Regions from separate parts of the Bacillus sp. OTU2372 genome, predicted to be linked through region 3. Evidence: a T-box and tRNA genes for the amino acid it is inferred to sense, from the RefSeq annotation. Region 3 holds a T-box; the other regions hold tRNA genes.
What was found. The T-box of region 3 lies ahead of leuS (leucine--tRNA ligase). A T-box ahead of a tRNA ligase gene usually reads a tRNA of that ligase, here a tRNA-Leu.

Region 1 (2,240 bases), on a different contig from region 3:
TTAGCTCAGCTGGGAGAGCATCTGCCTTACAAGCAGAGGGTCGGCGGTTCGATCCCGTCATCCTCCACCATATACCTTGCCGGTGTAGCTCAATTGGTAGAGCACGACCGAATAAGCTTCCTGAATGAACTTCAGCATACTGACCGAGCTGCTACTTGAATAATCTTTCTGAGGTCAGGATGACGTTAACAAGACAGCGTATATGAATTTAATATTTTCCAAACTTTACGCCGGGGTAGCTCAATTGGTAGAGCAACTGACTTGTAATCAGTAGGTTGGGGGTTCAAGTCCTCTCGCCGGCACCATGCTTCTTACTTCTTCGAGTTACATCTGAGGATGCATACGCGAAATCCCGAAGGGAATTTAAGCATATTAAACTAGTTATTTTTTACTAAACTGAAAATGCGGGTGTGGCGGAATTGGCAGACGCACCAGACTTAGGATCTGGCGCCGCAAGGCGTGGGGGTTCGACTCCCTTCACCCGCACCAAGTTTTTTTACGAAGTAAAATAACTTATCATATATATGCGGAAGTAGTTCAGTGGTAGAACACCACCTTGCCAAGGTGGGGGTCGCGGGTTCGAATCCCGTCTTCCGCTCTCTTTTGCCGGGGTGGCGGAACTGGCAGACGCACAGGACTTAAAATCCTGCGGTAGGTGACTACCGTACCGGTTCGATTCCGGTCCTCGGCATCAAAGTTTTTTTGCGAAAGCAAAATAACTTTCATATTTCGGGAAGTAGCTCAGCTTGGTAGAGCACTTGGTTTGGGACCAAGGGGTCGCAGGTTCGAATCCTGTCTTCCCGACCATGAAGTTCTTATAGAAAATGGGGTCTTAGCTCAGCTGGGAGAGCGCCTGCTTTGCACGCAGGAGGTCAGGGGTTCGATCCCCCTAGACTCCACCAATTACTTCTTAAAATAATATAATGGCGGTGTAGCTCAGCTGGCTAGAGCGTACGGTTCATACCCGTAAGGTCGGGGGTTCGATCCCCTCCGCCGCTACCATTAGTATAAATATGGTTTACTAAAAATGGAGGAATACCCAAGTCCGGCTGAAGGGATCGGTCTTGAAAACCGACAGGCGGGTTAAACCGCGCGGGGGTTCGAATCCCTCTTCCTCCGCCATTTTTATATTCATTGGAGGGGTAGCGAAGTGGCTAAACGCGGCGGACTGTAAATCCGCTCCCTCAGGGTTCGGCGGTTCGAAACCGTCCCCCTCCACCACTTTAGGGGCATAGTTTAAAGGTAGAACTAAGGTCTCCAAAACCTTCAGTGTGGGTTCGATTCCTACTGCCCCTGCCATAATTTTTTTGATTATTAACACATGCCGATGTGGCGGAATTGGCAGACGCGCACGACTCAAAATCGTGTTCCGTGAGGAGTGTCGGTTCGACCCCGACCATCGGTACCAACTAGAATATTTATTCTGATGCGGGTGTAGTTTACTGGTAAAACCTCAGCCTTCCAAGCTGATGTAGTGGGTTCGATTCCCATCACCCGCTCCATAAGTTTTAAATTATGGGCCTATAGCTCAGCTGGTTAGAGCGCACGCCTGATAAGCGTGAGGTCGATGGTTCGAGTCCATTTAGGCCCATTAAAAAATGAATGAATCATACCGAACAGGATCCTGTTCGGTATTTTTTGTGTCTATAAACATTTATACTTCATTTTCTTTTTTGTTACGGGGAACGATACTAGGAAAATGGATTGTGGGAGGAGACCGATATGCCTGAGCTTCCGGAAATGGAGAACTATAAAAACCTGTTAAAAGACAAAATTGCGAATCAAGTTGTAACAGATGTTCAAATAAACCGTGATAAATCCATTAATATCAATCCTGACCTCTTCAAAAAAACGGTTCAGCACCAGCAAATCGTCGATATCAAACGTCGAGGAAAGCATCTCCTATTCCAGCTGAAAAATGAGCAAACACTTTTATTACACTTAATGCTGGGTGGATGGATGTTTTTCGGGACTGAATCGGAAAAACCAAACAGAACAATACAGGTCCGACTATCATTTGGACAAAATCATCTTTATTTTATAGGTCTACGGTTAGGATATTTGCATTTATATAATCAAACTCAAACAGAGGAAAAGCTGTCGGACTTAGGGCCAGAGCCATTGAATCCTGAATTTACCGTAAATGAATTTTTAAAAAGAATAGCTTCAAAACATGGCCGTTTAAAAACTACTTTACTCGATCAATCATTTATTGCTGGTATCGGGAATTGCTACTCTGC
Region 2 (2,240 bases), on a different contig from region 3:
AAATTCGTTTTAATGCGGAAATCTGCGAACTAATACCCGATTTTAAAATTGGGGTAATTGAATATAGAAATATAACGGTAGGAGATTCTCCACAAATGGTGAAAGGCAGGCTCCAGCTTTTCCAAGAATCAATCTTTTTTGATTTGGAAAACAAGCAGCTAACAAATCTTCCCGGCATAAAGGAATGGAGAAATATTTTTAAAAAAGCAGGAAAGGATCCTAACCGATATCGTCATTCAGCTGAGGCATTATTTAGAAGGATACAAAAGCAAAATTATCTTTCTTCTATCCATAGTGCGATTGATATTAATAATTTTTTCTCCTTACAATATCAAGTTCCCATCGGTGTTTACGACTATGATCTGTTAAAAGCTCCTGTGGTGATTCGGATTGGGAAGGAGGGCGAGGCATACAACGGCTTGAACGGAAGGAGCAACTCCTTGGAGCATTTAATTCTGTCTTCCGATGCAACTGGACCATTTGGAAGTCCGTTTGTTGATTCTGATAAGGCCCCTATTACGGTAAATACAAGGAATGCCTTGCAAATAATTTATCTGCGTCCGTCATCCAGTGATGAGGATGCTGCCAAGTTAACTGAATCCTTAATGAACATGTTTACACAGGTACATGGAGGAGAAGCTTCATATCAAATTGTTGGATGCCAGTAATATCGGCATCTTTTTGTTTAGCTGCCAGTTGATTTGCTGCAGATAGTAATTAAATGTCATCCGCCAGTTATTGTTTCCTGTAAATATAAAAAAACGCAATGCATCGTTCTCTTAATGTAACGATACACTGCGTTAGTTAATATGTATGGAGCGGGTGATGGGAATCGAACCCACTACATCAGCTTGGAAGGCTGAGGTTTTACCAGTAAACTACACCCGCATATTTGACAAAATATTGAACGAACTGACTTAATAAGTATTACACAAATTGAATTAAGGAGTCAAGTGATTTCCGCAAATTTTGTCGATTTCCCTCAAACTTTATATTTTGAAGAGCCTTTTTTAGAAATAATTTTTTTCTGCCAATCTATTTATCTAATTATTATTCCTAATTTAATAAAAAATACACTCAAACATAATTTAAGTTAAAACAAAAAAACGTTTCCTAGTGGGAAACGTTTTTTCAAACCAACTGATACCGGTGGTCGGGGTCGAACCGACACTCCAGAGGAACACGATTTTGAGTCGTGCGCGTCTGCCAATTCCGCCACACCGGCGTATTATGTTGTTTAAAGCAATGCCGAGGACCGGAATCGAACCGGTACGGTAGTCACCTACCGCAGGATTTTAAGTCCTGTGCGTCTGCCAGTTCCGCCACCCCGGCAAAATATAATGGCTATTGCTTATTTAGAAATTTTGGAGGCGGCAACCGGATTCGAACCGGTGGTAAAGGTTTTGCAGACCTCTGCCTTACCACTTGGCTATGCCGCCGGATATTATGGAGCGGAAGACGGGATTCGAACCCGCGACCCCCACCTTGGCAAGGTGGTGTTCTACCACTGAACTACTTCCGCAGAATGGCTGGGCTAGCTGGATTTGAACCAACGCATGTCGCAGTCAAAGTGCGATGCCTTACCGCTTGGCTATAGCCCAATGCTTATAAGAATTGGTTATATTATGGGGCGACTGATGGGAATCGAACCCACGAATGTCGGAACCACAATCCGATGCGTTAACCACTTCGCCACAATCGCCACAATATAATTGGCAGGGGTAGTAGGAATCGAACCCACACCAAAGGTTTTGGAGACCTTCGTTCTACCTTTAAACTATACCCCTATAAATGGTGGAGGGGGACGGATTCGAACCGCCGAACCCGGAGGGAGCGGATTTACAGTCCGCCGCGTTTAGCCACTTCGCTACCCCTCCACTATAAAAACAAACTTGCCAGCTTCAGGTGCCGACGAGAGGACTTGAACCCCCAACCTACTGATTACGATTCAGTTGCTCTACCAGTTGAGCTACACCGGCAAAACCTTATAAATGGTGGCTCAGGACGGAATCGAACCGCCGACACAAGGATTTTCAGTCCTTTGCTCTACCGACTGAGCTACTGAGCCATCATATGGCGGTCTGGACGGGACTCGAACCCGCGACCTCCTGCGTGACAGGCAGGCATTCTAACCAACTGAACTACCAGACCGAATTGCGGGGACAGGATTTGAACCTGCGACCTTCGGGTTATGAGCCCGACGAGCTACCGGACTGCTCCACCCCGCGATAATAGAAAAT
Region 3 (2,240 bases):
CGATTCACATGCCAGCATTTACGAAGTTTACACAAGGCGGCGGTCCTGTCATAGCTGGTCCAGTTTGGCCATTTATTTCGATAACGATCGCTTGTGGTGCGATTTCTGGTTTCCATGCCTTTGTTGGATCAGGTACCACACCAAAAATGCTAGATCGCTGGTCAGATATTAAGGTGGTTGGCTTTGGAGCGATGTTAGTAGAGTGTGTTGTCGGGATCATGGCATTAATTGCGGCAACAGCGCTTCAGCCGGCAGATTATTTTGCAATTAATTCAACTCCTGAAGTGTTCAAAACATTAGGAATGCATGTAGACCAATTACCAAAGCTTGCCCAGGAGATTGGAATTGAATTGGAAGGAAGAACAGGCGGTGCGGTAACATTAGCTGTAGGTATGACCTATATCTTTACTGCCATCCCTTGGTTTGCGAAATTATCCTCCTACTTCTTCCAATTTGTCATTATGTTTGAGGCTGTCTTTATTTTAACGGCAATTGACTCTGGTACACGTGTAGCCCGTTATTTGATTCAAGATTTCTTTGGAGAATTCTATAAACCTTTGAAAAAAACAGACTGGCTGCCAGGCTCCATTTTTGCAAGTGCCTTAGCATGCTTTATATGGGGATATCTGCTCTACTCAGGAGACATTGGTTCGGTTTGGGCCTTGTTTGGAGTATCGAATCAGTTAATGGCCTCTATTGGTCTAATCATTGGTGCAACCGTAATTCTAAAGGTTGCCGACAAACGGTGGTACATGTTTACTTGTTTAGTACCTCTGGCATATTTATTTGTTACCGTTAATTATGCAGGCTATTGGATGGTCAAAAACGTCTACTTAAATCCAGCAGCGGCAGGGTACAGTGTCTTGAATGGTGTTCTATCGATTACGATGCTAGTCCTTGGCATTATTATTATGGTGACAGCAATTAAGAAATGGACAACGATGTGGAATTCCCCGCGTTTTCAATTTGGTTCAAGGGTTGCATAGAATAATGGGGCAGTTGACTTCAATAGTCAGCTGCTTTTCATGTTTAAAAAAGACCTTACTCGTCCATCCTGAAATTAGGCAAATGTTTGCTTGCATAGTAGCAGAAAATTTAATACAATAACCGTAATACTTTATATTAAAAAAACAGTGATCAGGAGTAGTAATGATTCATACTCGACAGATTAGAGAGTTGACGGCTGGTGAAAGTCAACCGAGTACATCATGAACTCGCCTTTGAGTTGCAGGCATGAACAAACAGTAATGGCTGCCGTTTACCGCGTTAAGGTTGAATGAAGCGAGTGTTTAGGCACTAATGTGGGTGGTACCGCGGGAAGATACATATAATCCTCTCGTCCCTTTTTGGGATGAGGGGTTTTTTTATTTATCAGTAGGAGGAAAAAAAATGAGCTTTAATCACGAACAAATCGAGAAAAAGTGGCAAAAAAAGTGGGAAGAAGAAAAAACGTTCAAAACGAGCGAAGAATATAATAAACGGAAATTCTATGCCTTAGATATGTTTCCATATCCATCCGGTGCAGGGCTTCATGTAGGTCACCCAGAAGGATATACGGCAACAGATATTCTTTCCCGTTTAAAAAGGATGCAGGGATATAATGTCCTTCATCCCATGGGCTGGGATGCTTTTGGATTGCCGGCTGAACAGTATGCATTAGATACAGGTAACGACCCTGCTGAATTCACAGAAAAGAACATAAATACGTTCCGCAGACAAATTAAATCATTAGGTTTTTCATACGATTGGGATCGTGAAGTGAACACAACTGATCCTGACTACTACAAATGGACACAATGGATTTTCTTAAAGCTTTGGGAAAAAGGGCTAGCCTATATTGATGAAGTAGCCGTCAACTGGTGCCCTGCACTTGGAACTGTTTTGGCAAATGAAGAAGTAATTGACGGAAAGAGTGAACGCGGCGGCCATCCGGTTGAGCGCCGTCCGATGAAGCAATGGATGTTAAAAATTACTGCTTATGGTGACCGTTTACTTGAGGATTTAGAAGAGTTAGATTGGCCGGAAAGCTTGAAAGAAATGCAGCGAAACTGGATTGGCCGCTCTGAGGGAGCCGAAGTCACTTTCAAAATCGATGGGCATGATGAAACTTTTACCGTGTTCACAACACGTCCAGATACTTTATTCGGTGCAACTTATGCAGTGCTAGCACCTGAGCATGCCTTTGTTGAAAAAATTACAACAGTGGAGCAGCGTGCCGCTGTTGATACCTACTTAGATAA

Region 1: it has a tRNA-Leu gene. The T-box ahead of leuS (leucine--tRNA ligase) is inferred to sense a tRNA for this amino acid. The anticodon was not compared.
Region 2: it has a tRNA-Leu gene. The T-box ahead of leuS (leucine--tRNA ligase) is inferred to sense a tRNA for this amino acid. The anticodon was not compared.

What each region holds. Positions count from the first base shown of each region.
Region 1 is NZ_JASATK010000033.1:206-2,445, forward strand. Features, by position in the region: tRNA gene AAHB15_RS27170 (tRNA-Val) at 1-70, shown strand, start outside; tRNA gene AAHB15_RS27175 (tRNA-Thr) at 230-305, shown strand; tRNA gene AAHB15_RS27180 (tRNA-Leu) at 405-489, shown strand; tRNA gene AAHB15_RS27185 (tRNA-Gly) at 527-598, shown strand; tRNA gene AAHB15_RS27190 (tRNA-Leu) at 606-691, shown strand; tRNA gene AAHB15_RS27195 (tRNA-Pro) at 731-807, shown strand; tRNA gene AAHB15_RS27200 (tRNA-Ala) at 827-902, shown strand; tRNA gene AAHB15_RS27205 (tRNA-Met) at 926-1,002, shown strand; tRNA gene AAHB15_RS27210 (tRNA-Ser) at 1,030-1,122, shown strand; tRNA gene AAHB15_RS27215 (tRNA-Tyr) at 1,137-1,221, shown strand; tRNA gene AAHB15_RS27220 (tRNA-Trp) at 1,226-1,299, shown strand; tRNA gene AAHB15_RS27225 (tRNA-Leu) at 1,324-1,408, shown strand; tRNA gene AAHB15_RS27230 (tRNA-Gly) at 1,429-1,502, shown strand; tRNA gene AAHB15_RS27235 (tRNA-Ile) at 1,518-1,591, shown strand; gene mutM (bifunctional DNA-formamidopyrimidine glycosylase/DNA-(apurinic or apyrimidinic site) lyase) at 1,723-2,240, shown strand, end outside.
Region 2 is NZ_JASATK010000001.1:773-3,012, reverse strand. Features, by position in the region: gene AAHB15_RS00095 (B3/B4 domain-containing protein) at 1-668, shown strand, start outside; tRNA gene AAHB15_RS00090 (tRNA-Gly) at 815-888, opposite strand; tRNA gene AAHB15_RS00085 (tRNA-Leu) at 1,145-1,225, opposite strand; tRNA gene AAHB15_RS00080 (tRNA-Leu) at 1,247-1,332, opposite strand; tRNA gene AAHB15_RS00075 (tRNA-Cys) at 1,366-1,439, opposite strand; tRNA gene AAHB15_RS00070 (tRNA-Gly) at 1,448-1,522, opposite strand; tRNA gene AAHB15_RS00065 (tRNA-Gln) at 1,527-1,601, opposite strand; tRNA gene AAHB15_RS00060 (tRNA-His) at 1,627-1,702, opposite strand; tRNA gene AAHB15_RS00055 (tRNA-Trp) at 1,714-1,787, opposite strand; tRNA gene AAHB15_RS00050 (tRNA-Tyr) at 1,793-1,877, opposite strand; tRNA gene AAHB15_RS00045 (tRNA-Thr) at 1,907-1,979, opposite strand; tRNA gene AAHB15_RS00040 (tRNA-Phe) at 1,993-2,068, opposite strand; tRNA gene AAHB15_RS00035 (tRNA-Asp) at 2,075-2,151, opposite strand; tRNA gene AAHB15_RS00030 (tRNA-Met) at 2,155-2,228, opposite strand.
Region 3 is NZ_JASATK010000007.1:210,909-213,148, reverse strand. Features, by position in the region: gene cstA (carbon starvation protein CstA) at 1-986, shown strand, start outside; T-box leader at 1,125-1,347, shown strand; gene leuS (leucine--tRNA ligase) at 1,390-2,240, shown strand, end outside.